DNA from 3 places in the Lelliottia sp. EB106-05-01-XG201 genome. Region 3 is predicted to be linked to each of the others. Evidence: predicted binding sites of a transcription regulator. Region 3 holds the regulator's gene; each other region holds the start of a gene.
What was found. Region 3 encodes PhoB, which activates phosphate uptake and scavenging genes when phosphate is short. Its sites were predicted from a motif close to CTGTCATAAAACTGNCNNAT; they were not measured.

Region 1 (10,730 bases), 410 kb from region 3:
TCATCGCCCGGAAGAGAACCACCAGCCCGGCGAGGCGCAGGCGCTGTTTATCTGGCGCGACAACGGCGAGCACCGGGACGACATCGAGCGGCACTACCTGAAGATGCTCGCCAATGCGAAACGCGAGGTGATCATCGCCAACGCCTATTTCTTCCCCGGCTACCGTCTTCTGCACGCCATGCGCAATGCGGCGCGCCGCGGGGTGCGCGTCAAACTGATCGTGCAGGGCGAGCCGGATATGCCGATCGTCACCGTCGGCGCTCGACTGCTCTACAACTACCTGGTCAAAGGCGGCGTGCAGATTTACGAATACCGCCGTCGACCGCTGCACGGCAAAGTGGCGCTGATGGACGATCACTGGGCGACGGTTGGATCGAGCAATCTCGATCCTTTAAGTCTGTCGCTCAATCTGGAAGCCAATCTGATTATTCACGATCGGACCTTCAATCAGACCCTGCGCGACAACCTGACCGGCATTATCGACCGTGACTGCGTGCGGGTGGATGATTCGATGGTGCCGAAACGCACCTGGTGGAACCTGAGCAAAAGCGTGGTGGTGTTCCACTTCCTGCGCCACTTCCCGGCGCTGGTCGGCTGGCTCCCGGCCCACACGCCGAAACTCGCGCAGGTGCCCGCTCCGGTTCAGCCGGAAATGGAAACTCAGGATCGCGTTGAAACCGAAAACTCAGGGGTGAAACCATAATGAGCAAATCACATCCCCGCTGGCGACTGGCGAAGCGCATCCTTACCTGGCTGTTTTTCATTGCCGTCGCCGTGCTGCTGGTGGTTTACGCGCAAAAAATTGACTGGGAAGAGGTGTGGAAAGTTATCCGCAACTACAACCGGATGGTGCTGCTCAGCGCGCTGGGTTTAGTGGTCGTCAGCTATCTGATCTACGGCTGTTACGACCTGCTGGGTCGCGCGTACTGCGGGCATAAGCTGGCAAAGCGCCAGGTGATGCTGGTGTCGTTTATCTGCTACGCCTTTAACCTGACCCTCAGCACCTGGGTAGGCGGCATCGGGATGCGCTATCGCCTGTACTCGCGCCTGGGGCTGCCGGGGAGCACCATTACGCGCATTTTCTCACTCAGCATTACCACCAACTGGCTGGGGTATATTCTGCTCGGCGGGGTGATTTTCAGTTTCGGCGTGGTTCAGTTGCCTGCCCACTGGTACATAGATGAATCGACGCTGCAGATGTTGGGCATCGTCCTGCTGCTGATTATTGCGGTATATCTGTGGGGCTGTGCGTTCGCCAAACGCCGTCACATGACCGTCAAAGGGCAAAAGCTGGTGCTGCCGTCATGGAAATTTGCGCTGGTGCAGATGGTGGTCTCCAGCGCTAACTGGATGGTGATGGGGGCGATCATCTGGCTGCTGATTGGCGAAGAGGTGAACTACTTCTTCGTGCTCGGCGTACTGCTGGTGAGCAGTATTGCGGGGGTGATTGTCCACATTCCGGCGGGGATTGGGGTGCTGGAGGCGGTGTTTATCGCCCTGCTGGCGGGGGAACATGTCTCTCACGGCAAGATTATCGCGGCGCTGCTGGCCTATCGCATGCTCTATTACTTCCTGCCGCTGGCACTGGCGACGGTGGGGTATTTGGTTCTGGAGAGTCGGGCGAAAAAGCTGCGGGCGAAGAACGAGAAGGCGATGGCGAAGTGACGAAAGTCGGGTGTCGCTAACGCTTACCCGACCTACGGATTGTAGGCCCGGTAAGCGCTAGCGCCACCGGGCAACGAGGTTAGCGACGGTTGCCGAAAATCCGCAGCAGCATCAGGAACAGGTTGATGAAGTCCAGATACAGCGTCAGTGCGCCAAGAATGGCGTATTTGCGCAGGTTCGAGCTGTCACGCACGTCAATCTGCTCGCCGATGTTTTTCAGCTTCTGCGTGTCATAGGCCGTCAGGCCGACAAACACGATCACCCCGATATAGGTCACCGCCCACATCAGCGCCTCGCTTTTCAGCCAGAAGTTCACCAGCGACGCCAGCACAATCCCGATCAGCGCCATAAACAGCATATTACCGAAGCCGCTCAGATCGCGTTTGGTGGTGTAGCCGTACAGGCTCATGGCACCAAACATCCCACCCGCGACCACAAAGGTGCTGGCGATGGACGAATAGGTGTAGACGATAAAAATGCTGGAGAGCGTCAGGCCGGTGAGCGCCGAATAGAGCATAAACAGCGTCGTCGCCATCCCTGCGCTGAGCTTTTGCACCAGACCGGAGAGCACGAAGACCAGCGCCAACTGGGCGATAATCAGCCCGAAGAAGGTGATTTTGCTGGAGAAGATAAACATCATCAAGGCGGGGGTATTTGCTGCGTACCACGCGATAAACGCGGTGAGCAGCAGGCCGCAGGTCATCCAGCCGTACACCTGCGCCATGTAGGTTTGCAGGCCGCTGCGCGTCTGCTGAACGATTGAATCCGAACGTGGAAATCGGTCCATGATAACTCCTGATTAAGTGGGCACACTTGTTAAGATTAACACATCTGCGCCAACCGGTTACCAGCGGCTGGCAGCCTGTTTGTCGCTGTCGCGCGACTCCACCCAGCGCTCCCCTTCGGGCGTGGCTTCACGCTTCCAGAATGGCGCGCGGGTTTTGAGATAATCCATAATAAATTCACCGGCTTCGAACGCACTGCTGCGATGGGAGCTGGTGACGCCGACAAAGACAATCTCTTCGCCTGGCCACATTTCGCCGACGCGGTGGATCACCGTGACACGGCCGAGCGGCCAGCGCTGACGGGCCTCTTCCACGATAGTGGCAAGCGACTTCTCCGTCATGCCCGGATAATACTCGAGCGTCAGCGCTTTCACACTATCACCAAGATTATGGTTACGGACTTTGCCGGTAAAGGTCACCACCGCACCGTCTTCGTCACGCTCGGCGAGCCAGCTGTATTCTGTGCCGACGTTAAAGCGCTCCGGCCCGACAACAATACGCGTATCAGACATGATTAACCCCCTGTGACCGGCGGGAAAAACGCCACTTCATCACCGGCGTTGAGCGGATGGGAAAATTCCACCAGCGTCTGATTCACCGCCGCCAGCAGCTTGCCCTCTTCCAGCGCCAGCGCCCAGCGGTCGCCTTGCGCTGCCAGATGGGCGCGCAGAGCTTCGACGTTTTCGAAAGGGGTATCGAGCGTCAGGCTGTCGGTATTGACCAGCTCGCGAACCTGAGCAAAAAAGAGCACGTTAATCATGAGTGTCCACCCTGAAATCGCCGGATTTGCCGCCGCTTTTCGCCAGCAGACGAACCGGGCCAATCACCATATCTTTCTGTACCGCTTTGCACATATCGTAAATGGTCAGCGCCGCCACGGAGGCCGCCGTTAAGGCTTCCATTTCGACGCCCGTTTTGCCGGTCAGACGGCACAGCGTCTCGATGCGCACACGGTTGTGCTCCGGCTCGGCCTGCAGGTTCACTTCCACCTTGCTGAGCATCAGCGGATGGCAGAGAGGAATTAGATCCCAGGTGCGTTTTGCGGCCTGGATTCCGGCGATACGGGCGGTGGCGAAGACGTCGCCCTTGTGGTGGCTGCCGTCGATAATCATCGCCAGGGTTTCTGGCAACATGGTCACGAAGGCTTCGGCGCGCGCTTCGCGCACCGTTTCGGCCTTGGCGGAGACATCCACCATATGGGCTTCGCCCGCGGCGTTAATGTGGGTCAGTTGCGACATAGCTTACTTCTTCAAATGAGGATGAAAATTACACGGACGGGTGCGGGCATCGAGCTGCGGAGCAATGATGTTTTCCCACGCCGTGCGGCAGGCTTTGGTCGAGCCCGGCATGGCAAAAATCAGCGTTTTGTTGGCAATCCCGGCCACCGCACGCGACTGCAATGTCGAGGTGCCGATCTCTTCAAAGGAGAGCATGCGGAACACTTCGCCAAAGCCTTCGACTTCACGGTCAAACAGCGGGAGCAGCGCTTCTGGCGCCTGATCGCCTGCGGTAAAACCGGTGCCGCCGGTGATTAACACCACCTGCACCTCGTCGCTGGCAATCCACTGAGAGACCTGGGCGCGAATGGCGTAGCGGTTCTCTTTCACAATCGCTTTATCAACAATGCTGTGCCCCGCTTCGTGGGCAGCATCGCGCAGCCAGTGGCCGGAGGTGTCGTCCTCTTCGCCACGGCGCTCAGAAACGGTAAGAATAGCAATACGCGTCGGAATAAATTCAGCGCTGACCTGACTCATTTTCTGGTTCCTTTTAAGCCGATTACCCGCCGATGTAGGACAGGTTTTGTGTAATCCCGGTGTCGCCCTGATGCAGGAAATGGGTCTGTTTTTTATGCGTCAGAGCCGCAGAAATGCGCGCTTCGAGAGCGTCCTGTTGGGCATCGTCTGCCAGCAAATCGCGAAGATCCACGCCGCCGTCGCCGAACAGGCACAGATGCAGTTTGCCGACAGAGGAGACGCGCAGACGGTTGCAGGTGGCGCAGAAATCTTTCTCATAGGGCATGATAAGCCCAATTTCCCCTTCGTAATCCGGGTGACAAAAGACCTGCGCCGGGCCGTCGCTGCGCTGGCGAATCTGGTGGATCCAGCCGCGTTTGAGCAGTTCATCGCGCAGCACCATGCCGGAGATATGATGACGGCGGAACAGATCGCTGCCCTCGCCCGTTTCCATCAGCTCAATAAAACGCAGTTGAATGCGGCGGGGTTTGACCCACGCGAGGAAGGTGTCGAGCTGGTGATGATTCACATCGCGCATCAACACCGTGTTGACTTTGACCTTGTCGAAACCGGCTTCAAACGCCGCGTCGATGCCTTCCATCACCTGGCGGAATTTATCCTGCCCGGTAATGGCGTGAAACTGGCGCGCGTCGAGGCTGTCGACGCTGACGTTGATGGCCGTGAGACCGGCATCACGCCACTGGGTGACATCGCGGGCTAAGCGATAGCCATTGGTGGTGACGGCGATTTGACGAATGCTGGCGTTTTCGCGAACGGCGGCGATGATGTCGGGGAAATCACGACGCAGGGAGGGCTCGCCACCCGTGAGACGCACTTTTTCCGTGCCGAGCTCAGAGAAGGCGCGCGTCACGCGGCGCACTTCGTCGACGGTGAGAAATCCGTTATTGGTGACGCTGCCCGGCTTGTAGCCGTTCGGCAGGCAATAGGTGCAACGAAAATTGCACACATCGGTAATCGACAGACGTAAATAGAAAAACTTACGCGCGAAAGCATCTGTGAGTTGAGAAGCCATGTACACCTTTCCAGTACGGGAGGCACAGTCATTTCTTTCTGTACCCTGGTAGCGTTGCCGCTACGGCCAGGGCGCCATATCAAGTGACACAGGCGCCAGGGCTAGAGTGTATGTTTTCATTTTCGAAAACGTGGGTTATGCCGATAGTAGCGCGGAAATGGCACTTTCGCCATTCGCCGCTTTCGCTATATAATTATATATATAGCGACCAGATCGCGCACTTTCACTACAGAATACGTAAAAATCACAGTTTCGCATTGATATACGTCATTTTGCCGGGGGTCGGGCATCGTCTTTTAGGGGTAGTTGGGTTACTGTTACGCGGATCGAATGTGATAAGGAATGTGTATGCGCAATCGCACTTTTGCGGATCTTGACCGTGTGGTCGCTCTCGGCGGAGGGCATGGGCTGGGGCGGGTGATGTCGTCATTATCCTCGCTGGGCTCCAGGCTCACCGGGATCGTGACCACCACCGATAACGGGGGCTCTACAGGTCGTATCCGTCGTTCCGAAGGCGGCATCGCCTGGGGCGATATGCGTAACTGTCTTAACCAGTTAATTACCGAACAAAGCGTCGCTTCGGCGATGTTTGAGTATCGTTTTAGCGGGAATGGTGAGCTTTCCGGGCATAACCTCGGAAATCTGATGTTAAAGGCGCTGGATCACCTGAGCGTGCGCCCGCTGGAGGCGATTAATTTAATCCGAAACCTGCTGAAAGTGGATGCATTCCTGATCCCTATGTCAGAACAACCGGTCGATTTGATGGCGATCGACACCGAAGGCCATGAAGTCTATGGCGAGGTGAATATTGACCAGCTGATTTTGCCGCCTCAGGAGCTGATGACCTACCCTTCCGTTCCGGCCACTCGCGAAGCGGTGGAAGCGATCGGCGAAGCGGATTTGATTCTTATCGGGCCGGGCAGTTTTTACACCAGCCTGATGCCGCTGCTGCTGGTGAAAGAGCTGGCGCAGGCGCTGCGCAGGACGCCAGCCCCGATGGTCTACATCGGCAATCTGGGGAAAGAGCTCAGCCCTGCCGCTGCCAGCCTGTCGCTTGCGGATAAACTGAATCTGATGGAGCAGTACGTCGGTAAGAAAATTATCGACGGTGTGGTCGTTGGGCCGAAGGTGGATGTTTCAGGGATGGAAGGACGGGTAGTGGTGCAGGAAGAGCTGGAAGCGAGCGATATTAAGTATCGCCACGACCGGCATTTGCTGCGCCTGGCGCTGGAGAAAGCGATTCAGGCGCTGGGGTAAGCTGACTTCGCCCGATGGCGCTACGCTTATCGGGCCTACAAGGGACGTATAACGGCTCGAATCGTAGGCCGGGTAAGGCGAAGCCGCCACCCGGCAAAAGCCGCTACGACGCCGCAATAAACAAATCCCGCAACTTATGCAGCTGGTCGCGGATCTGCGCCGCCTCTTCAAACTCCAGATTCTGCGCATGCTGCATCATCTGCCCTTCCAGCTCATGGATTTTCTGCTGCAGCGCCTTCGGCGTCAGCAGCAGTTCAACCGGATCGGCTTCCACCGGATGACGCGCTTTGCCGCGCCCTTTGGTTTTCGCGATCCCCTGACCCAGCGCCAGAATATCCACCACTTTCTTGTTCAGACCCTGCGGCGTAATGCCGTTCTCTTCGTTGTACTGCTGCTGTTTCTCACGACGACGCTCCGTTTCGCCAATCGCTTTCGCCATCGACGCCGTAATCTTATCGCCGTACAGAATCGCTTTGCCGTTGATGTTACGCGCCGCGCGGCCAATGGTCTGAATCAGCGATCGCTCTGAACGCAGGAAGCCCTCTTTATCGGCGTCCAGAATCGCCACCAGCGACACTTCCGGCATGTCGAGACCTTCTCGCAACAGGTTGATCCCCACCAGCACATCGAACTCCCCGAGACGCAAATCGCGGATGATCTCCATACGCTCAACGGTATCGATATCCGAGTGCAGATAGCGCACGCGCTCCCCGTGCTCTTCGAGGTACTCGGTTAAATCTTCCGCCATGCGTTTGGTCAGCGTTGTGACCAGCACGCGTTCGTTGACCGATGCGCGAGCACGGATCTCTGAGAGCAGATCGTCCACCTGAGTTCCCACCGGACGCACTTCGATTATCGGATCCAGCAGGCCGGTTGGACGCACCACCTGATCGATCACCTCGTCACCGGATTTCTCCAGCTCGTAGGCCCCAGGCGTGGCCGAGACGTAGATCGTTTGCGGTGCCAGCGCTTCAAACTCTTCAAATTTCATCGGGCGGTTATCGAGAGCCGATGGCAGACGGAAACCGTACTCCACCAGCGTCTCTTTACGCGCGCGGTCACCGCGATACATCCCGCCGATTTGCGGAATGGTGACGTGGGATTCGTCCACCACCAGCAGCCCGTCAGCCGGAAGATAATCGAACAGCGTCGGCGGCGCCTCGCCAGGGCCGCGCCCCGAGAGATAGCGCGAGTAGTTTTCGATCCCCGAGCAGTAGCCCAGCTCGTTCATCATTTCGAGATCGAACTGCGTACGCTGGCTCAGGCGCTGCTCTTCGAGCAGTTTGTTATTCGCCAGCAGCACTTTCCGGCGGTCCGCCAGCTCGACTTTGATCTCCTCCATCGCCTGCACGATACGCTCGCGCGGGGTGACGTAGTGGGTTTTCGGGTAGATGGTGAAGCGCTGGATCACCGACTCGACGTGCCCGGTCAGCGGGTCAAAAAGGGACAGACGCTCCACCTCTTCATCGAACAGCTCAACGCGCAGAGCCAGATCGTCGGATTCCGCCGGGAAGATGTCGATCACTTCGCCGCGCACACGGAAGGTGCCGCGCTGGAAGGCCTGATCGTTGCGCGCATATTGCAGCTCCGCCAGACGACGGACAATCGCGCGCTGATCGATGATCATTCCGTTGGTCAGATGCAGCATCATCTTGAGATAAAGGTCCGGATCGCCCAGACCGTAGATCGCAGAAACAGAAGCCACCACGATCACATCCCGACGCTCCAGCAGCGCTTTGGTCGCCGAGAGACGCATCTGCTCGATGTGTTCGTTCACCGAGGCGTCCTTCTCGATGAAGGTGTCAGAGCTCGGTACGTAGGCTTCTGGCTGGTAGTAATCGTAGTAGGAGACGAAATACTCGACGGCGTTATCCGGGAAGAACTCTTTCATCTCACCGTACAGCTGCGCCGCCAGGGTTTTGTTGGGGGCCAGTACCATCGTCGGGCGCTGCAAATCCGCAATCACGTTGGCGACGGTAAAGGTCTTGCCTGAGCCGGTCACGCCCAGCAGAGTCTGGTGCGCCAGCCCGTCCTCCAGCCCCTCTTTCAGGCGGCGGATCGCCTCCGGCTGATCGCCAGAAGGACGGAAGGCAGAATTCAGTTTGAATAGTTTACTCATGGGCGACAACCTGGTGACGGAAAAAGCGGCAGTGAGTAATTTTACTCGCGGCTGGTAAATTTGCCAGTAATAAATACTGGATGTAAAACCAGTGGCGTGTAAGGATATCTGGATTAGCATCCGACTCATGAGCACGAAACTGGTCAAAATTTAGGCTGTGACAAGATAAAACACCAGCGATGTGCGGTTATCCCCAGAACATTTCTATTTTTAACATTTGTCAAGCTACGTAATGATAGTTTTATGGCAGCAGGTGACACTTTCATGACGATGATTGCTTTTGTCTAACTCGTTAATTCATAGAAGATATTTCTTAAAGCCGCGTTTCGCATCAATTCAGGCGCAGGCCGCGTCTTCTCTCGCTTGCCTCAGGTTTTCTAACTCTAATGCACATGGTTATCCACAGGAATAGTGGATAACTGCTTCCAGCCCATATAGAGCGCCCCTCGGCAAATTCCCGGTTTTTCCCATGGGCATGTCCGTAAAAAATATTTATCACTCATTTTTGATGATAATCAGTCCCACGGCGCATAAGCCACTGGCGAGATCTTAATCACAATTCAGGCATTCTGTGCCCTGTAGCCACGCTTAACCTTTGTGAGCCTAATCTTAAAATTGCCGTTTATTTGACCGGATTGCCGTTTATGGCAGGGGTTTTGCACATTCCTGATGACGTCTTATCCCTCACGCGTTTACAGGAGAGCATTATGTTAAGTCTGCGCGCTGTTAATCAGTTCTATGGAAGCCAGCACACGCTGTGGAATGTGGATTTGGATTTGCCGCCGGGGATGTGCACGGGCGTTATCGGGCTGCCGGGAATGGGCAAAACGACGCTGATCAACTGCATCACCGGTCAGTTACCGATAGAAAGTGGCACCATTATCTGGCATGAAGCGGGCGCACCACCGTGCGATTTGCGCAACGCTGCACCGACGCAGTGCGCGATGCCGGGGATTGGCTATGTTTCGCAGGACAGGCGGATTTTCTCGCAGCTCACCGTCGAGGAGAACCTGCACGTGGCAATGCGCGCCAAAGGCGCACCGGATGCCGGTGCGAGCGGTGAAATTTACGCCCTGTTCCCCCAGCTCTGGCCGCTACGCCACGCGCGTGCGACGGGCATGTCGCCCGAGGAGCAGTACCAGCTCGCTCTCGCCAATGCACTCATCACTCGCCCTCGCCTGCTGATTCTGGATGAGCCGCTGCACGGCACGGGAACCACGTTTGCCCATAAGCTGGCGCAGCTGCTGATGCGTTTAAGTCGCGAGCTGGGGATGACGGTCCTGTTAGCGGAGCAGCAGCTGTCGTTTATCCGCCGGGTAGCGGATCGTTTTTGCGTGCTGTATCGCGGCCGTAACGTGGCCCAGGGCCACGTTAACGAGCTGGATGAGGCGCTTATTGCGCACTGGATGTCGCGGGATGCAAGGCGCTGAGATCCAGATACTGGCCGGTCTCGGCCTGTTCAGCGCCGTCAGCCAGCCACGGAATTTCCCCGAGGAACGGCGCAGGAAGCACGCGTTGCAGCGTGGCGAGATACTCCTGATGACGTTTTCCCGGCGCGACCACGTCGTTGGCAATCCAGCCTGCGAAGCGCAGTCCGGCCTGGGTGATCGCCTGCGCCGTGAGCATGGCGTGATTGATACAGCCCAGTTTGACGCCGACGACGAGGATCACCGGCAACTGTTCGTCCTGCACCCAGTCGGCGAAGGTCTGACGGTCTGAGAGCGGCGTAAACCAGCCGCCCGCCCCTTCGACCAGTACCCATTCCGCTTTCTGCTCCAGCGCGCGCAGGCCCGCAGAGAGCACCGGGAATTCAATCGGGCGCTGCACGTCGGCGCTAATGATGTGCGGCGACGTCGGCTCGGCGAAGGTGTATGGATTCACCTCCTCATAAGCCAGCGTAAGCGTGCTGTGGCGCTGCAGCGCCAGCGCGTCCGAGTTGCGCAGGCCTTCCGCCGTCATCTCGCTGCCGGACGCTACCGGTTTGTACCCGGCGGTGGTGAATCCCTGCAAACGCGCCGCCTGCAGCAGCGCCGAGCTGGCGACGGTTTTACCGACTTCGGTGTCGGTGCCGGTGACAAAATAACGTTCAGTCACGTTCGATAATCCCATGAAAAAGTTGATAAGAGAGCGGGAACTCG
Region 2 (10,730 bases), 1.7 Mb from region 3:
ATTGCTGCCCTGCAGCGTCTGAAAACCAGCTACGAGCCGCAGGAAGCAACCAGCATGATGGCATTTTGCATCAACGGTAAATCAAAATCCCTGAGTGAACTGTTTATGACTCACCCGCCGCTTGATAAACGTATCGAAGCGCTGCGCAGTGGGGAATACATCAAGTAATCATGCAGTAAGAAAAAGAAGCCGGGTTGAGCAGAAATGCCGCCCGGCTTTTTTTATGCCTCGACGCGAGGCTGCGTGACGCGCAGGCCGCTGATGACGGCGGCGAGGGTGGCAAGCGTCCCGGCGGTGAACAGCGCGACATGCGTGCCGTTTTGCCCGGCGACGTTAAACATCAGCGCCACCAGTGCGGCCCCTGAACTTTGCCCTAACAGACGCGCGGTGCCCAGCATTCCGCTGGCACCACCGCTGCGATGACGCGGAGCGGCGGTGATGATGGTGTGATTATTCGGCGACTGGAACAGGCCAAAACCAGCCCCACACAGGATCATGCGCCAGATAATATCCAGGTCCGTCGGGGCTGTCGGCAGCATGGCCAGCGCGAACAGCCCGGTTGCCATCACCACCAGACCCAACGCCCCCAATAATCCCGCGTGAACCCGCTCGATGAGATACCCGGCAAGCGGCGCCATCACCATGGTAGCCAGCGGCCACGGGGTGAGCAGTAAACCGGTTTCGACTTCAGTGCGTCCAATCACGCCCTGCAAGAAGAAGGGCAGGGAGACCAGGGCCAGCATCTGGGCGCAGAAAGAACAGATGGATGTACCAATCGACAGGGAAAAGAGCGGAATACGCAGCAGATCGACGGGCAGCAGCGGGGTGGGGAGTGCCAGCTGACGGCGAACGAAAAAGAAGCCGATGATCAGCATGGCGACAATCTCCGCGCCAATCAGCGTCAGCGATTGCCCCTGAGCAAACCCGCTCAGCGCCGTGATTAGCAAACCAAAGGTCAGGGCGTTCATCACCGCGCTCGGTAAATCGAAGCGCGGCATCGAACTTTTCGCACTGTTCTCAGGCAGATAGCGCAGGGCAAACAGCAGGGCGATGATCCCCAGCGGAACGTTAATCAGGAACAGCCACTGCCAGGAGGCAACGGAAAGTATGGCCGCCGCGATGGTCGGCCCTGCGGCAGACGACACCGCGACAATAAATGAGTTAATCCCCATCCCGCGCCCAAGTTGACGCTGCGGGTAGATCAGACGTATCAGCGCCGTATTCACGCTCATCAGAGCCGCGCCCCCAAAACCCTGAGCGATACGCGCGAACGTCAGGGTGTGCAGCGAATCAGACAGCGCACAGAACAGGGACGTAACCGTAAAGACAACCAGCCCGCACTGATAGACGCGGCGGTAGCCAAACATATCGCCGAGAAAAGAGAAAGAAAGCAAAGAGACGACGATAGCAATCTGGTAGGCATTGACCACCCAAATGGAGCTGGCCGGAGAGGCGTGCAGGTCGCTGGCGATGGTTGGCAGCGCAACGTTGGCGATGGCGCCGTCGAGTACCGCCATTGAAATACCGATGATTATGGTGGCGATTGCGCCGTATCGCTGCGGCAATGGCAAGCCATCAGAGGATTGTTTTTCCATGGGAAATGAAACGCTCGGGGAGATATTATTATCAGACTGACTAGTTTAGCATCGTTATTTCGGTTTTATGTCGCAGATTTGTAACGAAGTAAACGCAGATCGATTGCAGCATGACGGTCACGAATTTATAATAAAAACCGGTTCTGATTTTTATAAAACACTCGCAATGAGGTGATAAATGGCAATCGCAGATTTGGATAAGCAGCCAGATTCTGTTTCTTCCGTGCTGAAGGTGTTTGGCATCTTACAGGCGCTGGGTGAAGAGCGCGAAATTGGTATTACAGAGTTGTCGCAGCGTGTGATGATGTCAAAAAGCACCGTTTATCGCTTTCTGCAAACCATGAAATCCCTGGGCTATGTCGCACAGGAAGGTGAATCTGAGAAATATTCTCTGACCCTGAAGCTGTTCGAACTTGGGGCTCGTGCGCTGCAAAACGTTGATCTCATTCGTAGCGCCGATATTCAGATGCGCGAGCTGTCGCGTTTGACGAAAGAGACCGTGCACCTGGGCGCGCTGGATGAAGACAGCATCGTCTACATCCACAAAATCGACTCTATGTACAACCTGCGCATGTACTCCCGCATTGGTCGTCGTAACCCGCTGTATAGCACCGCTATCGGTAAAGTGCTGCTGGCGTGGCGCGATCGCGAGGAAGTGAAAGAGATCCTCGAAGGCGTGGAGTATAAACGCAGCACCGAGCGCACCATAACCAGCACTGATGAGTTGCTGACCGTTCTCGATCAGGTGCGTGAGCAGGGCTACGGGGAAGATAACCAGGAGCAGGAAGAAGGGTTACGCTGCATCGGCGTACCGGTGTTTGACCGTTTTGGCGTTGTCATCGCCGGTCTGAGCATCTCCTTCCCGACGCTGCGCTTCTCGGAAGAGCGTCTGCACGAGTATGTCGCTATGCTGCATACCGCAGCGCGCAAGATTTCTGAACAGATGGGCTACAACGACTATCCATTCTGAAATCAACAATAAAAAACGCCGCTGAGAAGCGGCGTTTTTGTCTTTCTGTTCTGTCGGTTATCCGTTGTCGACGACCTGCTGGCTTTTACGCAGAATCGGGCAGTTAGACATTCCGATGATCCCGCTGTCGCTGTGCAGATATTGCGCGGTGCTGATACCGCGGGCGGTGAGATATTTACACTGGATACCCAGTCCCGCAGCGTTCTCTGTGCTTCCCATCAGCACGCCGTATCCCGTCAGTAAAATACCAATCCACAAAATGGCGAGGACAATAATTGTCCGAATAATGATGCGCATGAAAGCCTCATTTTTTTGCTAATAATGCTGTTAAGACTAATAGTTTTACTCTATGAAACAAGTGCATGATTCCGAAAATTTTCTGATGAAGGTACAGTTAGTCCTTGTTTAAGATAACCGTGATAACCTGGTTCAATCAGGTCATAAGACGGAGTGTGGAGTGAAAAAATTTCGCTGGGTAATTCTGATTGTAGTACTGATTGCCTGTGTCATTTTATGGACGCAGACAATTAATGTCATGTGCGATCAGGATGTACAGTTCTTTAGTGGCATTTGTGCAATCAATCAATTCATCCCCTGGTAGTATTCATTTTGATAACAGATGGTACGCTTCCTCAGCGTCAGTGCTAAAATGGCGTTTTTATTGAGGTGGTAAAATGGGTGAGTTACTGAATTCGGGGCTGCTGAACGTAGCCTCACTGGCGATCTCTCTGATCGTGATGATTATCGGCCTGGCGCTGTGGTTCTTTGTCAATCGCGCCAGCTCTCGCACCGATGAGCAGATTGAGCTGCTGGAAGCGCTGCTTGACCAGCAGAAACGCCAGAACGCGTTGCTTCGCCGTCTGTGTGAAGCCAACGAGCCGGAAGAGAAAGAAGCGCCAAAAGCTGCAGCAGAAGTGGTCAACGAAGACGAAGATGATTTCATTCGTCTGGTCGCTGAACGCTAACGGCTGAAAGGGGGAGGTGGCAGTGGTCTGGAAAAATCCCTGGTATAACCCCTCCCTCAAACATCATACCCCCGACGGATTTCGCAATATCGACTTCACCGGTCATCAACCGGGTGACGTCGAGCGCTGGCGAAAGGAGCGTAAAGCGGCCGGATTACCGAAGCCGCCTTCAGTTGGGTATCACGATTTTGTCCGCCAGTGGTGGCAGCCTGCCGAGCTGAACGACCTCTCAGAAGATGGCGTCTGGTGGCTGGGGCATGCCAGCGTGCTGCTGCGGTTAGATGGGCAATATCTGCTGACCGATCCGGTTTTCTCCCGACGCGCCTCTCCGTTACCCTTTGTAGGGCCGGAACGCAAAACCCCACCGGTTATCTCCGTTGAGACGCTCCCGCGGCTCGATGCGTTAGTCATCTCTCACAATCATTACGATCATCTCGATTCCGCCACTGTCCGCCGCCTGCTGCGCCGTTTTCCCGATCTCACGGTGTTTGTACCGCTGGGCCTCGGCGACTGGTTCCGCCGTCGCGGGGCGAAAAGCATTATTGAACTCGACTGGTGGCAGAGCGCTATCTTTCAGGGGCTCGCGATTACCGCAGTGCCCGCTCAACACTGGAGTATGCGCACGTTCTGGAACCGAAATCGTTCGCTGTGGTGCGGGTGGGTGTTCGAAGGGACAACGCAACGTTTCTGGTTCAGCGGCGATACGGGGTATTCTCCACAGCTGCTCGCCATCCCCGAAAGGCTGGGGGAGATCACCGCCGCGGCGCTACCTGCCGGTGCGTATGCACCACGCTGGTTCATGTCGGCCCATCATATGGATCCGCAATCCGCCATCGCACTCTGGCAGCAGATGGGAATGCCGCGCGCCTTTCCGATCCACTGGGGCGTGTTTGAGCTGGCCGATGAGTCCCTCGACGAGCCGGTGCTGGAGCTGACTCAGGAGCTGAGTAATGTAGCCGCGATTAATGACAACTTTAGAATATTGAAAATTGGTCAATATTTATCCCTGTGATCTCTCGCCGCTGCGATGAATATATTCTTTATTACAATTCTGGCCCTTACCGTGTATTTCCATCGAAACGTTTTTCTTGCTTTCTTTTGAAGCAAGGTCATAAAAGTTTCATTATTTTGGTGCAAAACTGAAAACTGACGTCTCAGACTTATATGATGAAGGCGAACAATAAATAACCGGAAAATTTCATTGTGAAACTCAAACCCTTACGTTGATTTCAGCATAACTTTTCGCAAATTGTTCTAACTCAATCATTGCATCTAATAAAGATTCCGCGCTGGCTGGATCTATATCAAAGATTGAGCTAAGGTAAAATTGCTTTAGATTACAGGGCCTCTGGGGGCTCCTGTCTGACGGTAGGCGCTGGTTGACGTGCGGTCATGCGTGCATGCAGTTGTGCATAATGTCGCAAGGTCACATCAGAGTTTGTGCGGCGGATCTAGACACGTTTAAAAATGGCTTGCCATAATTTTCGTTGTATGTAATAACACGTTTTGGGTCAAACGAGGTACAGTTCTGTTTATGTGTGGCATTTTCAGTAAAGAAGTCCTGAGTAAACACGTTGTCGTTGAATACCGCTTCTCTGCCGAACCTTATATTAGTGCCTCATGCAGTAATGTCTCAGTTTTATCTATGTCAATGCCTGCGGGCTAAGAAAACAATCTAAGGAATTTTGCAAATGGCAAAGATTAAAGGTCAAGTTAAGTGGTTCAACGAGTCTAAAGGTTTTGGCTTCATTACTCCTGCTGACGGCAGCAAAGATGTGTTCGTACACTTCTCTGCAATCCAGGGTAACGGCTTCAAAACTCTGGCTGAAGGCCAGAACGTTGAGTTCGAAATTCAGGACGGCCAGAAAGGTCCGGCTGCTGTTAACGTAACCGCTATCTGATCGAATCCCTGCTGATTCAGAAACGCTTAAGCGTTTCGCTCTCAGACATCAAGCCTCGCCTGTGCGGGGCTTTTTTAATCTTTTTCTTTCAAAATGTTACCTCTTTCGCTTCTGTTAGTAGTTTGTTGCAAAGCTACGAGGTTAGAAGCATTGTTTTCGCACCAAAAGTCACGTTTTTCCCGTTAAATCAGGGCGTTGTTTATCAGACCTGGAGCTCGGGTGAAAAAGAAAACTACTCCACCTGCCGGAAATTTCACCCCGGCGCGTTTTGTCCTGCTTTGCATCGCCATTTTAGGCAGCCTGACCTTCCTTCTGGGCCGCGTCGCCTGGTTACAAATCATCAAGCCTGACAACCTGGTTAAACAGGAAGATATGCGCTCCCTGCGCGAAGTGGCGATTAACGCGCCGCGCGGGATGATCACCGATCGTGAGGGCCGTCCGCTGGCGGTGAGTGTCCCGGTTCAGGCCGTATGGGCCGATCCGAAAACGGTTCTCGCCAAAGGGGGCGTCGGCTTTGACGACCGCTGGCAGGCGCTGGCGAATGCCCTGCATATCTCCCTCAGCAGCCTGGCCGCGCGAATCAATGCCAGTCCCCAGGGGCGTTTTATCTATCTGGCCCGTCAGGTGGACCCCTCCCAAGCTCAATGGATCGACAAACTCAATTTGCCAGGGATTAACCTGCGCGACGAATCACGTCGCTTTTATCCTGCGGGACACGTGGCCGCCAATCTGCTCGGCTTTACCAACATCGACGGGCAGGGGATTGAGGGCGTTGAAAAGAGCTTTAACGCCCAGCTAACCGGCAAACCGGGCGTTCGACGGGTAAGGGAAGACCGCTACGGGCACGTTATTGAGAACCTGACGGAAGTCTCCCCGGTTCCGGCGCATAACATTCAGCTCAGCATCGACGAGCGGCTACAGACCATCACCGAAGATGCGCTGGATAACGCCGTGGCCTGGAACAAAGCCGAGTCCGGGGCAGCGGTGCTGATTAACGTCCAGACCGGGGAGATTCTCTCGATGGCGAGTTTCCCGGACTTCAACCCGAACAACCGCGAAGGGGCGACGCTGAACGATTTCCGCAATCGGGCGATCAGCGACACCTTCGAGCCCGGTTCCACGGTCAAACCGCTGGTACTGATGACGGCGCTCCAGCAGGGCCTGGTGAAGCCGGACAGCGTCATTGATACGCATCCGTACACGCTGGATGGTCACCGGATCCGCGACGTTGGCTATTATCCTGAACTCTCCCTGACCGGCATTTTGCAAAAATCGAGCGATACGGGCGTGTCGCGCCTGTCGCTGGCGATGCCCATTCAGCACCTGCTGGATACCTATCAGGGCTTCGGTTTTGGCTCAAGCACCGGACTTGGGCTGACGGGGGAGAGCAGCGGCCTGCTGCCACAGCGTAAATTCTGGAGTCAGCTCGACCGCGCGACCTTTGCCTTTGGCTACGGTTTGATGGTCACACCGCTGCAGCTGGCGCACGTCTACGCCACCATCGGCAGCTACGGCCTGGAACGCCCGCTGTCGATTACTCGCATCGATCCGCCGGTGATGGGCCACCAGGTGATGCCGGAGGAGATTGTCCATCAGGTCGAACATATGATGGAGAGCGTCGCGCTGCCGGGCGGCGGAGGCATCAAAGCGGCGGTGCGTGATTATCGTGTGGCGATCAAAACCGGCACCGCGAAAAAGATTGGCGACGATGGCAAGTATGTCGATAAATACGTGGCCTACACGGCAGGCGTGGCGCCGGCCAGCCATCCGATGTTTGCCCTCGCCGTAGTCATTAACGATCCGCAAAACGGCAGCTACTACGGCGGGGCGGTGTCGGCACCCGTATTTAGCCAAATCATGGGCGATGTTTTGCGCATTGAAAACGTCGAACCCGACGGCCTGCCGCCTGATTCTAACCATCTTATCGTGATGCGCTAAGCCAGGCGTTTTATACCAGGGCGAATAGCGGTACACTTTCGCCCTTTGATATTGCCTGGAGTTACCATGTCATTCAGTTGTCCCTTATGCCACGCGCTGCTGACGCACGAACACAATAGCTATACCTGTCCGCAGGGGCACCGGTTTGACAAGGCGAAAGAAGGCTATGTAAATTTGCTGCCCGTTCAGCACAAACGCTCCCGTGATCCGGGAGATTCCGCTGAGATGATGCAGGCGCGTCGTGCCTTTCTCGACGCCGGTCATTATCAGCCGCTGCGTGATGCCGTGGCTGAACGGCTCGCCACGGTGATGGAAGAGAACGCCACCTCGATTCTGGATATCGGCTGTGGAGAAGGCTACTACACGGCAGCGTTTGCAGAGGTTGCAAAAAGCAAAGGCGCGGAAACGGTCGGGCTGGATGTGTCTAAATCTGCCATTCGCGCCGCGGCAAAGCGCTATCCGCAGGTGACATTTTGTGTTGCCTCGAGCCATCGTCTGCCGTTTGAAGAGGCCAGCCAGGATGCGATTATCCGAATCTACGCCCCGTGCAAAGCTGAAGAGCTGGCGCGAGTGGTCAAACCGGGCGGATGGGTGATCACCGTGACGCCAGGGCCGAAACACCTGATGGAAATGAAAGGGCTGATTTACGACGAAGTGCGTCTGCATGCCCCGCATTCCGAACAGCTGGCCGGTTTTACGCACAAGCATGAGCAGTCATTGGGCTACGAAATGACACTGACAGGCGAGGAGGCGGTGGCGCTGCTCCAGATGACGCCGTTCGCGTGGCGGGCAAAACCGGAAGTGTGGGAAACTTTAGGGAAACAAGAGGTGTTTCGCTGCCAGACAGATTTCAGTCTTCACTGCTGGCAGCGCGAGGGTTAACCGTAGAAGTGCGACCAGAGGATCTGTCCGCCAATCCCGATTAACACGATACCGCCCAGGATTTCGGCTCGCTTACCTAACAGTGGGCCGATAAAGCGACCGACCATTATTCCCAGCGTCGACATGATCAGCGTGGCACAGCCGATCGCCAGCGCGGTGGCGATGATATTCACCTGCAGGAACGCCAGACCAACGCCGACGGCCATCGCATCCAGGCTGGTGGCAATCGCGGTGGTCACCAGCAGCCAGAAACCGTGGCGGTGAATCGGCGCTTCGTCTTCGGCTGTACTTCCACGACACCCTTCAATCACCATTCGCCCGCCGAGGAACGCCAGCAGGATAAAGGCAATCCAGTGGTTCCACTCCAGCACAAACTGGCTGGCGAGCATGCCAAGTCCCCAGCCGATAAGCGGGGTGAGGGTTTCGATAGCGCCGAAAATAAGACCCGTGCGCAAGGCTTCAGAGAATTTTGGTTTGTGGAGCGTGGCACCTTTACCCATTGAGGCCGCGAAAGCGTCCATGGACATGCCGAAAGCGAGAAGGATCGTAGCGGAGATATTCATTTAAAGCGTCCAGACCGGGGATATCCATATGACACATCACTGCCCCCAGTAAACAGCAGTTGATGTATCTATGGTCTCGCCTGACCTCAATGCACAGAATCTGTGCAGAAAGCGATCCGTACGCACCACGTTTTTCAACGAGTATGTTGACACGTACATTTCCCTGGGACGGGAAATCGGCTACTCCCCAACGACGGGCGCAACCTTAACATATTTTGAGAATATAAAACAACAACAGGAAGGTATTATTCTATTAACTTGTTGATAACGATTTTCATTTAGATTTATTGGTGAGAATAACGTTAATAAATATAAGTTAATTCAGGCGGGAATATAGCTGTGGCTATATATTGCTCGCCGCGAAAAGAGACAATATATAGCCATTGCTATAAATTTAACTCATTGAGTTTTAACCATTAATTTGTATATTTTCTCAAGGTCATCAATATTCTTCACCCGGATGAGCAGGCGGCGCTGCTCTAATTGCATGACCAACACGCCGTCCTCGGATAAATTCATCTCTTTAATACGGTTATATTCTATCCACGCATTGGCGAAGAAAAAGCCATGACGTTTGAAGAGGATCTTCGGCGCTCTGATCCAGAAGAGATAAATCGCCATTAATGCCAGCGCACATAATAACCATGTGGTTAATAATGCACCGTGGCTCATGGCATTGTTGTAAATCAGAATGGCGAGCAGACCCGCGAAGATAAAAGCATCAACCCGACCGCGACGCAGGAGGGGGATGGAGAGCAGTGTCTCGCCGTGGCGGCGGGGCATCAGGAATTCGTCGTAAATGGCGTACGCCAGAAGGGCAACAATAAACAGAACCAGTACGATATCCGTAACCGTCATTCGTCCTCCAGAATAAAAAAACCGGGGGCAAGCCCCCGGTGGATAAAGCGAAAACTTACAGACCCAGCAGGCCGATAGCGTAACCCACGATACCGATGACGAAGAAGCCAACGATGATCCACAGGGCGTTCACTTTCTTACGCAGCAGCCACATACAGGCGAAGGTCAGCAGCAGCGGCACCAGGCCCGGCATCAGCTGGTCAAGGATGGTCTGGACGGTGGTCACACGCGTTTGTCCATCCTGACCGGTGATGGTCGACACCACCAGCGGGATGTTCACGTGCGTCCACTTGTTCACCAGGGCCCCCATGACAAAGAGGCCGAGAATGGACGCCCCCTCAGTCAGTTTCTGCAGGAAGCCGCCGCCCATATCAGAAACGATATCGACACCTTTACGGTAGCCGTAAGCCACGCCGTAGTAACGGGTCGCCAGACGGACTGCGTTGAACAGAATGAAGAACAGCAGTGGACCGAGCAGGCTGCCGCTCATCGCGATACCCGCGCCGAGTGCCGCGAAGACCGGACGTACGGTACCCCAGAAGATTGGGTCGCCCACGCCTGCCAGCGGACCCATCAGACCGACTTTGATACCGTTGATGGCACCATCGTCAATCTCTGCGCCGTTAGCACGCTGCTCTTCCATCGCCAGCGTTACGCCCAGAACCGGAGCCGCAACATAAGGGTGGGTGTTAAAGAATTCCAGGTGACGTTTAATCGCCTGGCGACGTGCTTCGTTGTTTTCCGGATACAAGCGTCGAATCGCCGGTACCATGGAGAAGCAGAAGCCCAGCGCCTGCATACGTTCGAAGTTCCATGAACCCTGGAACAGGTTCGAACGCAGGAATACGCCACGAATATCACCCGGAGTGAGTTTTTTCTCGGTGGTAGTTTTTGTCATATCAACCATTTCGCTCACCTGCTAGTCCAGTTCGTTATCGAGATCGTTGTTACCAGCAGCCTGCACTGGTGCACCCGCGACGCGGTTATATTTCGGGCTCAGCTGGATGTACAGAATCGCCATCACCGCACCAATCACACCCAGAGCAACCAGGTTGAAG
Region 3 (10,730 bases):
TCGTCCAGCGCCATCAGCGCCGGGAAAGTCAGGCACACTTCGGTCCACAGGGCCGAGATGATGAGTTTTTTGCGGCCCGTTGCTTTGACTGCCGCAACAAACGCATCATCTTCCCAGGAGTTCATCGAGGTACGCTCAATCGGTTTCACATCCGGGTGAACCGCCAGTAATTCCGGCCAGATATAACCGCTAAAACTTTTTGTTTCGACCGAGGTATAGATAACCGGCACATCAAATATTTTGCCCGCTTTCGCCAGAGCAACCGTATTATTCTTAAGGAGTTGGCGGTCAATATTCGCCACACCAAACGACATTTGCGGCTGGTGATCGATAAAAATAAGCGTCGAGTTTGATGGGTCAATCAGTTCGCGGATAGACATAAATGTACCTTTTAATCAAGATGTTAAAAGAAAACTAAATGTGTGCTATATGAGGTCGGGCCCTGACTGATAAAGCAAATTGAGTATAGCGAGTATTGATTGACGGGATATTAAAGATATTTGTCCGCTCTGTTTAATTAAACAGAACAACATGGGGGAATATTCTGCAACGAGCGCGTTATGCCCGTTGCAGAAAAGCGTTAATTACCGAACCAGATTGAGGCGGAAATCGCAGGCAGCGACAGCACGCCTTCTTCAATATCGCCTTTTCCCTCTTTCCTATGCCAGGTCTGGAGGTTAAGCAGCGGTGAATCGTCCAGCACCACCTCGCAGGCCTCACCGCGGTTAATCGCCACCAGCACACGCTGCAGATTAAACACGCGGGCGAAGACCACCACGTTGTCGTGGGCGTACACCACCTGACAGCCGCCGTAGCGTAGGGCCTGACTGTGCTTGCGCAGCTTCGCCAGCCGCTGATAGAGCGCCAGCAGATTTTTGTCCTGCTTGTCGCTCTCCCACGGGAAGGTCTTGCGGCAGAACGGATCGTTGTTGCCGTCCAGCCCCACTTCATCGCCGTAGTAAATGCACGGCACGCCCGGCCAGGTAAAGAGCCAGGTAACGGCCAGCGGCAGGCGCGCCACGTCTTTGCCCAACAGGGATTTAAAGCGCGCGGTATCGTGGCTGTCGAGCTGGTTAAACATCCGCAGCTGCTGCTGATGCGACAGGCTGGCGCGGTAGTTGTCCATCCACGCCATGCAGGTTTCGGCGTCGATGTGCTGCGGATCGTAAGAGATATCGGTATTAGCGAGGAAGCCCCAGATCGGGAAGGTAAACCCGCGATAGTTCATCGAGGCATCTTCCGCATCGGCCTGCAGCCACTGGCGCGCATCGCCAAAATGCTCGCCGAAGACAAAGGCGTCGGGGTTTGCGGCCTTCGCGGCCTGAGTGATACCGGTGACGTGCTGAAGATTATTCCGCGCACCGCCCGCTTCGCCGAGCATATGCACCACGTCAAGCCGCCAGCCGTCCATGTTCCACGGCGCTTTCAGCCAGTGGCGCACGATGCTGTCTTCCCCGCCATAGATCTCCTCCACCAGCGTCGGCGACTGAAAATCGAGTTTCGGCAGGCTGGGATAACCCAGCCAGTCGAGCGCCCGGCCCTCTTCGTTAAAACTGTACCAGTCGCGTTGAACGGATTCCGGGTTGTGACAGGCCCCGCCGGTGGCGCGGTTGTGCCGGTCGAACCACGCGTGAGAATCCCCGCTGTGGTTAAACACGCCGTCGAGGATCAGGCGCATCCCCTCGCGACGGGTGTTTTCCCGCAGACGCAGCAGGGCCTCGTCGCCACCAAACTGCTCGTCGACGTGGCGATAATCTTCGGTGTCGTATTTATGCACGCTCGGGGCTTTAAACACCGGATTGAGGTACAGCGCCGTGACGCCCAGCTTTTTCAGGTACGGCAGTTTTTCGCTGATCCCATCCAGATCGCCGCCGTAAAACGTCGAACCGCCCGCCTGCGCCGTCAGCGGCTCATCCCAGGTTTTACGGATAATGTCGTGGCCCGCCGCGTGGTGGTAATAGACCTGATCCTGATCGACCGTTCGCTGCTGGCTTCGGGCAAAGCGATCGGGGAAGATCTGGTAGAAGATCTGATCGTTGACCCACTGCGGGCCATGGTCCGGGTAATCGACGGCAAACTGCTCCAGCCGCGCGGGTGGAAAACGGCTAAAGCCCTGCGGAGTGAACCACAGCTGGCGGTTATTCCACAGCAGCTTAAAGCTGTAGCGACGGCGCGCCTGGCCCTGAGAGAGATCGATATTCGCCCGCCAGGCGGTGACGCCCGGCTGCGGCTGCGTGCGCTGCTTGTGCATCTTCAGCGTCGTCTCTTCGTTATCCACTTCGGCGCGCAGCATCACGCGCTCCGGCTGATTTTCTCCCGTCAGCCAGAGCGTAATGACTAAATTGTCTTTGTTTTGCTTAACAAATGGGGCAACCGGAAGGTGCCAGGCGTTCAACATCACGTATCCCCTTTGATGAAATTGAGGCCACCTTGCCACAGCGTAGTGGAGGATAACTCATCATGAAAAGGTTTATTGGGGGAGGAGGTGGAGGGAGGAGGCATTTTGCCCGGCGGCGCTTCGCTTGCACGGGCCTACAAAACCGTAGGCCCGGTAAGGCAACGCCGCCACCGGGCGATGGTTTGATTACTGCGCTTCAGCTAACTGACGCTCGCGGCGGCGTTTAAACGCCCAACCCACCAGCAGCAGCGCGATCCACGCGAAGCCCACGTACAGGGAGATGCGCGTGTCCGGATGGTAGCCAATCAGGCCAATAATAAAGACCAGGAAGATCAGCCCGACGACCGTGGTCGGAACACCGCCCGGTACTTTAAACTTCAGCGCTTTCACCTCTTCCGGCGGCAGACGACGACGGAACGCAATCTGCGACACCAGGATCATAATCCACACCCAGACCGTCGCAAAGGTCGCGAGCGACGCAATCACCAGGAAGACGTTTTCCGGCATGATGTAGTTCAGATAGACCGAGAGCAGCAGCGCGACGGTCATCACCATCACCGTCACCCACGGCGTGCCGCGACGCGAGGTTTTGGCGAACACTTTCGGCGCGTTCCCCTGCTCCACCATCCCGTGCAGCATACGGCCTACGCCAAACACATCGCTGTTGATGGCGGAGAACGAGGCGGTCAGCACCACAAAGTTGAGGATACTGGCGGCAAACGCGATGCCCAGATGCTGGAAGGTCAGCACGAACGGGCTGCCGTTAGTCCCCACCTGGTTCCACGGGTAGATGGACATAATCACAAACAGCGTACCCACATAGAACACCAGGATACGCATCGGCACGGAGTTGATGGCGCGCGGAATAGACTTTTCCGGGTCTTTGGCTTCACCCGCAGTGATACCGATGATTTCGATACCGCCGTAGGCGAACATCACCATCTGCAGCGACATCACCATGCCGAGCCAGCCGTTGCTGAAGAACCCGCCGTTGCTCCACAGGTTATGGATCCCGGTCGGTTGCCCGCCGTTGCCAATCCCCCAGATGATGATGCCAAAACCCGCCACAATCATGATGATGATGGTCGCGACTTTGAAGAAGGAGAACCAGAACTCCAGCTCACCGAACACTTTCACGCTCATCAGGTTGACGGCGCAGATGATCAGCACCACGCTCAGCACCCATATCCAGTGCGGCACCAGCGGGAACCAGACGCCCATATAGATGCCGAACGCCGTCACGTCGGCAATCGCCACGATCAGGATTTCAAAGCAGTAGGTCCAGCCGGTGATGTAGCCCGCCAGCGGGCCGAGGTTTTCCTGGGCATAGCGCGAGAAGGAACTCGCTGACGGATTGTGTACCGACATCTCGCCCAGCGCGCGCATGATGATATAGGCCGCGACGCCGCCGATGATGTACGCCAGCAGGACGCTGGGTCCGGCCATTTTAATGGCATCTGCCGAGCCATAAAAAAGGCCTGTCCCGATTGCCGAGCCAAGCGCCATAAAGCGGATGTGGCGGGTGCTTAGCCCACGTTTTAGTTTGTTCGTGCTTTCCATTTAAATCTTGCCATTCAACTCGAAAAAAACAAAAAACCACGGGGCCATAAGCCCCGTGGTTACACAATTTGTCGTTGATTAATGCGCGCTGGAAGTGACCTGACGCCCTGCTGCTCGGTCCCAGATAATCGCCAGAACCATCGCAACAACGGTCGGCATTAACCAGGCCAGGCCTTGCTCTGACAGCGGCAGACGCTGTGTCCAGTCAGGCAGGATCCCACTGAAGGCGGATGCTTTAATCCCGTCAAGGATACCAAAAAGCAGGCTGATAAACATCGTTGGGGCAATAATTCGCGAGGAATTGTTCCACCACGGACGGGTAAAGCTCAGCACCACCAGCACGATGCACGGCGGATAGATCGCGGTCAGCACCGGAATGGAGACCTGAATCAGGTGGCTCAGACCGAGGTTAGAAACCGCCATCGAGAAGCCGCCGAGGATGAACACCAGCGTGCGATAGGAGAGCGGAACGTACTGAGCGAAGAACTCGGCACAGGCGCAGGTCAGGCCAACCGCGGTCACCAGACAGGCCAGGAAAATCAGTACCGCCAGCAGGAAGCTACCCGCACCGCCGAAGGTGTGCTGCACGTAAGCATGCAGAATGGCCGCGCCGTTGGCGTTTTGATCGACCAGGGTCGCGCTATCAGAACCCAGGCGGAACAGCGCCAGATACAGCAGCGTCAGACCGACACCGGCCATCAGGCCAGCCCAGATGGTGTAGCGGGTCAGAAGACGCGCTTCGGTCACCCCGCGAGAACGCGCGGCGTTGACGATAACGATACCAAAGACCATTGCGCCCATGGTGTCCATGGTCAGATAGCCGTTGACAAATCCGTTGGAGAATGCCGCCGTTTTATAGGCGTCCAGCGATTCGCTGATAGGACCGGCAGGCCACATAACCGCCGCCACGGCCAGCACGATCAGCGCCAGAATTTTCATTGGTGCGAGGAAGTTACCCACGGTATCCAGCAGTTTGCCCGGATAGAGGGAGACCAGAATCACCAGTGCGAAGTAAACCAGGCTGTAGATCAGCAGCGGCAGCGCGCCGTCGCCGGTGAGCGGTGCAATCCCGACTTCAAAGGAGACGGTAGCGGTACGTGGAGTCGCAAACAGCGGACCGACCGCCAGATAGCAGACCGTCGCCAGCAGAATACCCGCCACTTTACCGATCGGGGTGCTGAGGCTATCCACGCCGCCGCCGACTTTCGCCAGCGCGACCACGGTCAGCACCGGCAGGCCCACAGCGGTAATCAGGAAGCCAATAGCCGCCGTCCAGACGTGTTCACCCGCCTGCAGGCCAACCATAGGAGGAAAAATGATGTTACCTGCGCCGACGAACAGCGCAAAAGTCATAAAGCCCAGCGCGATGATGTCACGCGATTTTAAATGATGGGTCATAGAACCTTACTGCCTGTGGATGTGGTGTTGAAAACGTTGAGATTTTCGCCATCCCAAATGGGACGATACAGCGGAAAATTTACTCAATTTCAGCGGGATATGCTCCCGTCATGCCGTGGCGAAGAATAGTTTTTCGATTTACCACGCAAATACAGTTGGTATGACACTGTATGGGGCGCAATTTAAACGCTTATAACGTTTAAAGGCAAGGAGCGATCTGAAAACCAGAACAATATGCCAGCATGAAAATTGAGACCAGAACAATCCTCTAAGGTTAAGAAAAACTCATGGCTAATCATGCGAACAAAAAAGCAACAACCGTATAAAATTCATTCGCGTTTCGCTTGACTGCAAAGCAAACAGGCCAGCAATCGCTGGCCTGTGGAAAGGAAGGCTGACACGCGCCCTGTCAGGCGCTTTTTTTGGCAATCAAACGTTCCGGGATGACAAAACTGAATCGCGTGCCTTTCCCCGGCGTGCTCTGAATATCGAGGCGACTGTCGTGATGATTCACAGCATGTTTCACAATCGCCAGCCCCAGGCCGCTTCCGCCGGTCTGCCGCGAGCGCGCTTTGTCCACGCGGTAGAAACGCTCGGTCAGACGCGGAATATGCTCCGGCCCAATCCCCGGCCCGTTGTCCTCCACGCTGAACTCCGCGCCCGTCGGGACGTGCTGCCAGCGCACGGTAATGTGCGTTCCCTCAGGCGTATGATTCACCGCGTTGTAGACCAGGTTCGAAATCGCACTGCGCAGCTCGTCTTCGCTGCCCAGCACCTTCAGAGTGCTGTCCAGTTCAAAGGTGAACTGATGCTTTTTGTGGCTCAGGGTCTGCGCTTCGCGCTCTACCACCCGCAGCATCATCGGCACGTCGATGGTTTCGTTCAGCGCCAGCGTCGGCGCGGCTTCGATTTTCGACAGCGTCAGCAGCTGTTTCACCAGCCCTTCCATGCGATGCGTTTGCTCGCGCATGGTGTGCAGCGCTTTCTCGCGCGGCGCACCTTCGAGCGTCTGCTCCTGCATCATCTCCAGGTAGCCCTGCAGCACCGTCAGCGGTGTGCGCAGCTCATGGCTGACGTTGGCGAAGAAGTTCCGCCGCGCCCCTTCAAGCTGGTGCATCTGGGTCACATCGCGCGCCACCATCAGCCACTGCTGATCGCTGTACGGCATCACGCGGATCTCAAGATGACGACCATTGTTCAGCACCAGATTGTGCGGGCGCGTAAAGTCGCGTTTTTTCAGATAGTGGGTGAATTCGGGGTAACGCAGGAGGTTCAGAATATTTTGACCGTTATCGTCCGGCCAGCGCAGCCCGAGCAGCTGCTGTGCCAGGCCGTTACACCAGAAAATGGTCCCTTCTTCGGTGGTCAGAATGACGGCATCCGGCAGCGACTCCGCCCCGCTGCGAAAGCGTTTGATCAGACTTCCCAGCTCGCGACGACGCTTTTTATTACGCATTTGCATCTGATGTAAGCCGTACAAAAGCGGCTCCCAGCTGCCGCTACCCGGCGGCGGCGTCATGCTGCGGTCAACCCACAGCCACCAGGAAAGACGCAGTAAATTCCAGAAATGCCAGACCAGTAGCCCGGTCACTGCCGCCAGTAAAAACCACGGCAGATGACCAAAAATCGCCCCTAAAATGGCGGCGGGAATACAACATAAGATCAGTTCAAAAACGAGCCTTTTCCATGACAGACGTTCCAGCACGCGTCACACTCCTGTCATTGTTCAGAAACGGGTCGAAAAACGATAACCCGTACCGCGGACCGTCTGCACCATACGATCGTGGCCGCTGTGTTCCAGCGCTTTACGCAAGCGGCGAATATGTACATCTACCGTTCTGTCTTCGACATAGACGTTAGTCCCCCAGACGTTATTCAGCAACTGTTCGCGGCTGTAAACACGTTCCGGGTGGGTCATAAAGAAGTGCAAAAGTTTGAATTCTGTCGGGCCCATATCCAGCGGGTTTTCGCCGGTCATCACCCGATGTGAGGTCGGATCGAGGCTTAACCCCTGCATTTCGATCACCTCCTCCACCGCCATCGGTGAAATACGGCGCATCACGGCTTTGATACGCGCCACCAGCTCTTTCGGCGAGAACGGCTTGGTGATGTAATCATCCGCGCCGGTCTCCAGACCGCGCACGCGATCCTCTTCTTCACCGCGCGCCGTCAGCATGACCACCGGGATATCGCGGGTCATCGCTTCGCGTTTAATGTGCTTGATAAATTGCAGGCCAGAACCGCCGGGCAACATCCAGTCAAGCAGAATCAAATCGGGCCAGGGTTCGTTCAGTTGATTCACCGCGCTGTCATAATCTTCCGCCTCAACCGGCTGGAAGCCATTTTGTTCGAGCACGAAGCACACCATTTCGCGAATCGGAGCTTCATCTTCTACGACCAGAATACGTCTCGCCATACTTTGCCCTGTCTTATTAATGTATTAGTTTGGAATGCGGCGCCATTATGCGTCAGATTTATGACAGATTTATGAAAAACATTACCACCATGAATGGCAAACTGTTGTTTTATTACAGCGGTTATTTTCTCGTCCCTGAAAGCTTATAATCCCCTCCACTCTTTTTTGCCACGGATACGGATCTGCTATGCGCATACTTCACACCTCGGACTGGCATCTGGGTCAAAATTTTTACAGTAAAAGTCGCGCCGCCGAACATGAGGCCTTCCTGAACTGGCTGCTGGAGACCGCGCAGGCGCAGGAGGTGGACGCCATCATCGTCGCCGGGGACATTTTTGATACCGGATCCCCGCCGAGCTATGCGCGAGAACTCTACAACCGCTTCGTGGTGAATCTGCAGCAAACGGGCTGTCACCTGGTGATTGTCGCGGGCAACCACGACTCCGTCGCCACGCTCAACGAATCCCGGGACATTCTCGCGTTTCTGAATACCACTGTAGTGGCAAACGCCGGGCATGCCCCACAAATCCTGAAAAAACGCGACGGGACGCCGGGCGCGGTGCTCTGCCCGATCCCCTTTCTGCGCCCGCGCGATATCGTTCAAAGCCAGGCCGGGCTTTCCGGGGGCGAAAAGCAGCAGCATCTCTTGCAGGCGATCACCGATTATTATCAGCAGCAATATGCCGACGCCTGCGCACTGCGCGGTGATGCGGCGCTGCCGGTCATCGCCACCGGGCATCTGACCACCGTTGGGGCCAGCAAAAGTGACGCGGTGCGCGAGATTTACATCGGCACGCTGGATGCCTTCCCGGCGCAAAACTTCCCGCCTGCTGACTATATTGCCCTCGGGCACATTCACCGCGCGCAGGTCATCGGCGGGTGCGAGCATATTCGCTACTGCGGCTCGCCGATCTCCCTCAGCTTTGATGAAACCGGTAAAGGCAAAAGCGTCCATCTGGTGAGTTTTACCGACGGCAAACTGAGCGCCGTCGAGACGCTCACGGTTCCGGTGACGCAGCCGCTGGCGATGCTCAAGGGCGATCTCGCCGCCATTGCCGCGCAGCTTGAACAGTGGCGCGACGTGGAACAATCACCGCCCGTGTGGCTGGATATCGAAATCAGCACCGATGAATATCTGCACGACATGCAGCGCAAAATCCAGACCCTAACAGAAGAGTTGCCGGTTGAAGTGTTGCTGGTACGCCGCAGCCGCGAACAGCGCGAGAAAATTCTGTTAAGTGCGCAACGCGAAACCCTCAGCGAGTTAAAAGTCGAAGAGGTGTTTGAACGCCGCCTGGCGCAGGAGGAGATCGACGATGCGCAGCGCGCCCGACTTAACGAGCTATTCACCCATACCCTGCACGCGCTGCATGACGAGGAACACAACGCATGAAAATTCTCAGCCTGCGTCTGAAAAACCTCAACTCCCTGAAGGGCGAATGGAAAATCGACTTCACCGCCGAACCCTTTGCCAGCAACGGGTTGTTCGCCATCACCGGCGCGACCGGGGCGGGCAAAACCACCCTGCTCGACGCCATCTGCCTCGCGCTGTATCACGAGACGCCGCGCCTGAACACGGTGTCGCAGTCGCAAAACGATCTGATGACCCGCGACACGGCAGAGTGCCTGGCCGAGGTAGAATTTGAGGTTAAAGGCGTGGCCTATCGCGCATTCTGGAGCCAGAACCGCGCCCGCAACCAGCCGGACGGGAACTTACAGGCACCGCGCGTGGAGCTGGCCCAGTGCGAAGACGGCAAAATTCTCGCCGATAAGGTGAAAGATAAACTCGATCTCACCGCCTCTCTGACCGGTCTGGATTATGGCCGTTTTACCCGCTCAATGCTGCTGTCCCAGGGCCAGTTTGCGGCGTTTTTGAACGCCAAACCGAAAGAGCGCGCTGAGCTTCTGGAAGAGCTGACCGGCACGGAAATCTACGGCCAAATCTCCGCCATGGTGTTTGAGAAGCACAAAACGGCGCGAACCGAACTGGAGATGCGTGAAGCCCAGGCCGCAGGCGTGGTACTCCTGAGCGAAGAGCAGCAACAGCAGCTGCAACAGGGTTTGCAAGCACTGACTGACGAAGAGAAAACGCTGCTGAACGAGCAGCAACAACGTCAGGCACAGCATCAATGGCTGACGCGCCGCGATGAGCTCTTACGCGAACAGCAGCGTGCCCATTCCGCGCATCAGCAGGCCATCCAGGCGCAAACCGACGCCCAGCCTGAGCTGGCAAAACTGCAGCAGGCACAGCCTGCGCTGACCCTGCGACCGCTCTGGGACCGACAGCAGGAGCAGGCCGCCACGCTCACCCGCACCCGGCAGCAGATTACTGAAGTAAATACTCGCTTACTGTCGCGCAAAGCCCAGCGGGCGCGGATCCGCAACGGCGCAATGCGGGATGACGCGCAGCTCCAGTCCCGACACAAAGAGGTCGCCCTCTGGCTGGAGGAACATCGTCGCTTCGAACAGTGGAGCCAGCACATCGGAGGCTGGCGGGCGCTGTTTGCTCAGCAGCAGCGGGACAAATCACAATCCGCAACCCTGAGTCAGCGCCTTGCTGAGTTCCAGCAAAAACTGGCCGCGCTGCCGCCGAGCTCCCTGACGTTGTCTGCGGATGAGACGGCGCAGGCGCTCGAGCAGCAGGTGCAATATCGCCCGGCGTGTCAACGTCTGGCGACGCTACAGGCCCGCTATCAGCCTCTGCAAAAACGGCTGAAACAGACACGTGACGCGCAGGAAAAAGATCAGGCTACCCAGACAGGGCTAGAGCAAACCCTGGCCGCACGCCGTCAGCAGTACAAAGAGAAAAACCAGCACTACCTGGATCTGAAAACCCTGTGCGAGCAGGAAGCATTAATCAAGGGTCTGGAAGCGCATCGCGCCAGCCTGGAAGCGGGAAAACCCTGCCCGCTGTGCGGCGCAACGGAACACCCTGCCGTGGCGCAGTATCAGGCCCTG

Region 1: the regulator PhoB is predicted to act here: its motif matches at 8,823-8,842, upstream of uvrB (excinuclease ABC subunit UvrB).
Region 2: the regulator PhoB is predicted to act here: its motif matches at 1,663-1,682, upstream of kdgR (DNA-binding transcriptional regulator KdgR).

Annotation. Positions count from the first base shown of each region.
Region 1 is NZ_JBYTDV010000001.1:3,200,453-3,211,182, forward strand. It holds gene clsB (cardiolipin synthase ClsB) at 1-703, shown strand, start outside; gene AC3WS9_RS15020 (lysylphosphatidylglycerol synthase domain-containing protein) at 703-1,665, shown strand; gene AC3WS9_RS15025 (Bax inhibitor-1/YccA family protein) at 1,745-2,452, opposite strand; gene moaE (molybdopterin synthase catalytic subunit MoaE) at 2,510-2,962, opposite strand; gene moaD (molybdopterin synthase sulfur carrier subunit) at 2,965-3,210, opposite strand; gene moaC (cyclic pyranopterin monophosphate synthase MoaC) at 3,203-3,688, opposite strand; gene moaB (molybdenum cofactor biosynthesis protein B) at 3,692-4,204, opposite strand; gene moaA (GTP 3',8-cyclase MoaA) at 4,227-5,216, opposite strand; molybdenum cofactor riboswitch at 5,204-5,337, opposite strand; gene yvcK (uridine diphosphate-N-acetylglucosamine-binding protein YvcK) at 5,565-6,473, shown strand; gene uvrB (excinuclease ABC subunit UvrB) at 6,577-8,592, opposite strand; gene AC3WS9_RS15065 (ABC transporter ATP-binding protein) at 9,300-10,022, shown strand; gene bioD (dethiobiotin synthase) at 9,985-10,686, opposite strand; gene bioC (malonyl-ACP O-methyltransferase BioC) at 10,679-10,730, opposite strand, start outside.
Region 2 is NZ_JBYTDV010000001.1:1,955,674-1,966,403, forward strand. It holds gene htpX (protease HtpX) at 1-168, shown strand, start outside; gene AC3WS9_RS09080 (MFS transporter) at 222-1,595, opposite strand; gene kdgR (DNA-binding transcriptional regulator KdgR) at 1,774-2,565, shown strand; gene AC3WS9_RS09090 (YobH family protein) at 2,623-2,862, opposite strand; gene mgrB (PhoP/PhoQ regulatory lipoprotein MgrB) at 3,023-3,166, shown strand; gene AC3WS9_RS09100 (YebO family protein) at 3,240-3,530, shown strand; gene AC3WS9_RS09105 (MBL fold metallo-hydrolase) at 3,553-4,542, shown strand; partial or broken gene AC3WS9_RS09110 (DUF2627 domain-containing protein) at 5,065-5,209, shown strand; gene cspE (transcription antiterminator/RNA stability regulator CspE) at 5,222-5,431, shown strand; gene ftsI (peptidoglycan glycosyltransferase FtsI) at 5,651-7,369, shown strand; gene rlmA (23S rRNA (guanine(745)-N(1))-methyltransferase) at 7,436-8,251, shown strand; gene mntP (manganese efflux pump MntP) at 8,248-8,814, opposite strand; gene AC3WS9_RS09135 (DUF986 family protein) at 9,214-9,672, opposite strand; gene AC3WS9_RS09140 (PTS mannose transporter subunit IID) at 9,728-10,579, opposite strand; gene manY (PTS mannose transporter subunit IIC) at 10,592-10,730, opposite strand, start outside.
Region 3 is NZ_JBYTDV010000001.1:3,609,720-3,620,449, forward strand. It holds gene AC3WS9_RS16945 (hydrolase) at 1-380, opposite strand, end outside; gene malZ (maltodextrin glucosidase) at 581-2,398, opposite strand; gene proY (proline-specific permease ProY) at 2,585-3,958, opposite strand; gene brnQ (branched-chain amino acid transporter carrier protein BrnQ) at 4,037-5,356, opposite strand; gene phoR (phosphate regulon sensor histidine kinase PhoR) at 5,766-7,061, opposite strand; gene phoB (phosphate response regulator transcription factor PhoB) at 7,083-7,772, opposite strand; gene sbcD (exonuclease subunit SbcD) at 7,960-9,165, shown strand; gene sbcC (exonuclease subunit SbcC) at 9,162-10,730, shown strand, end outside.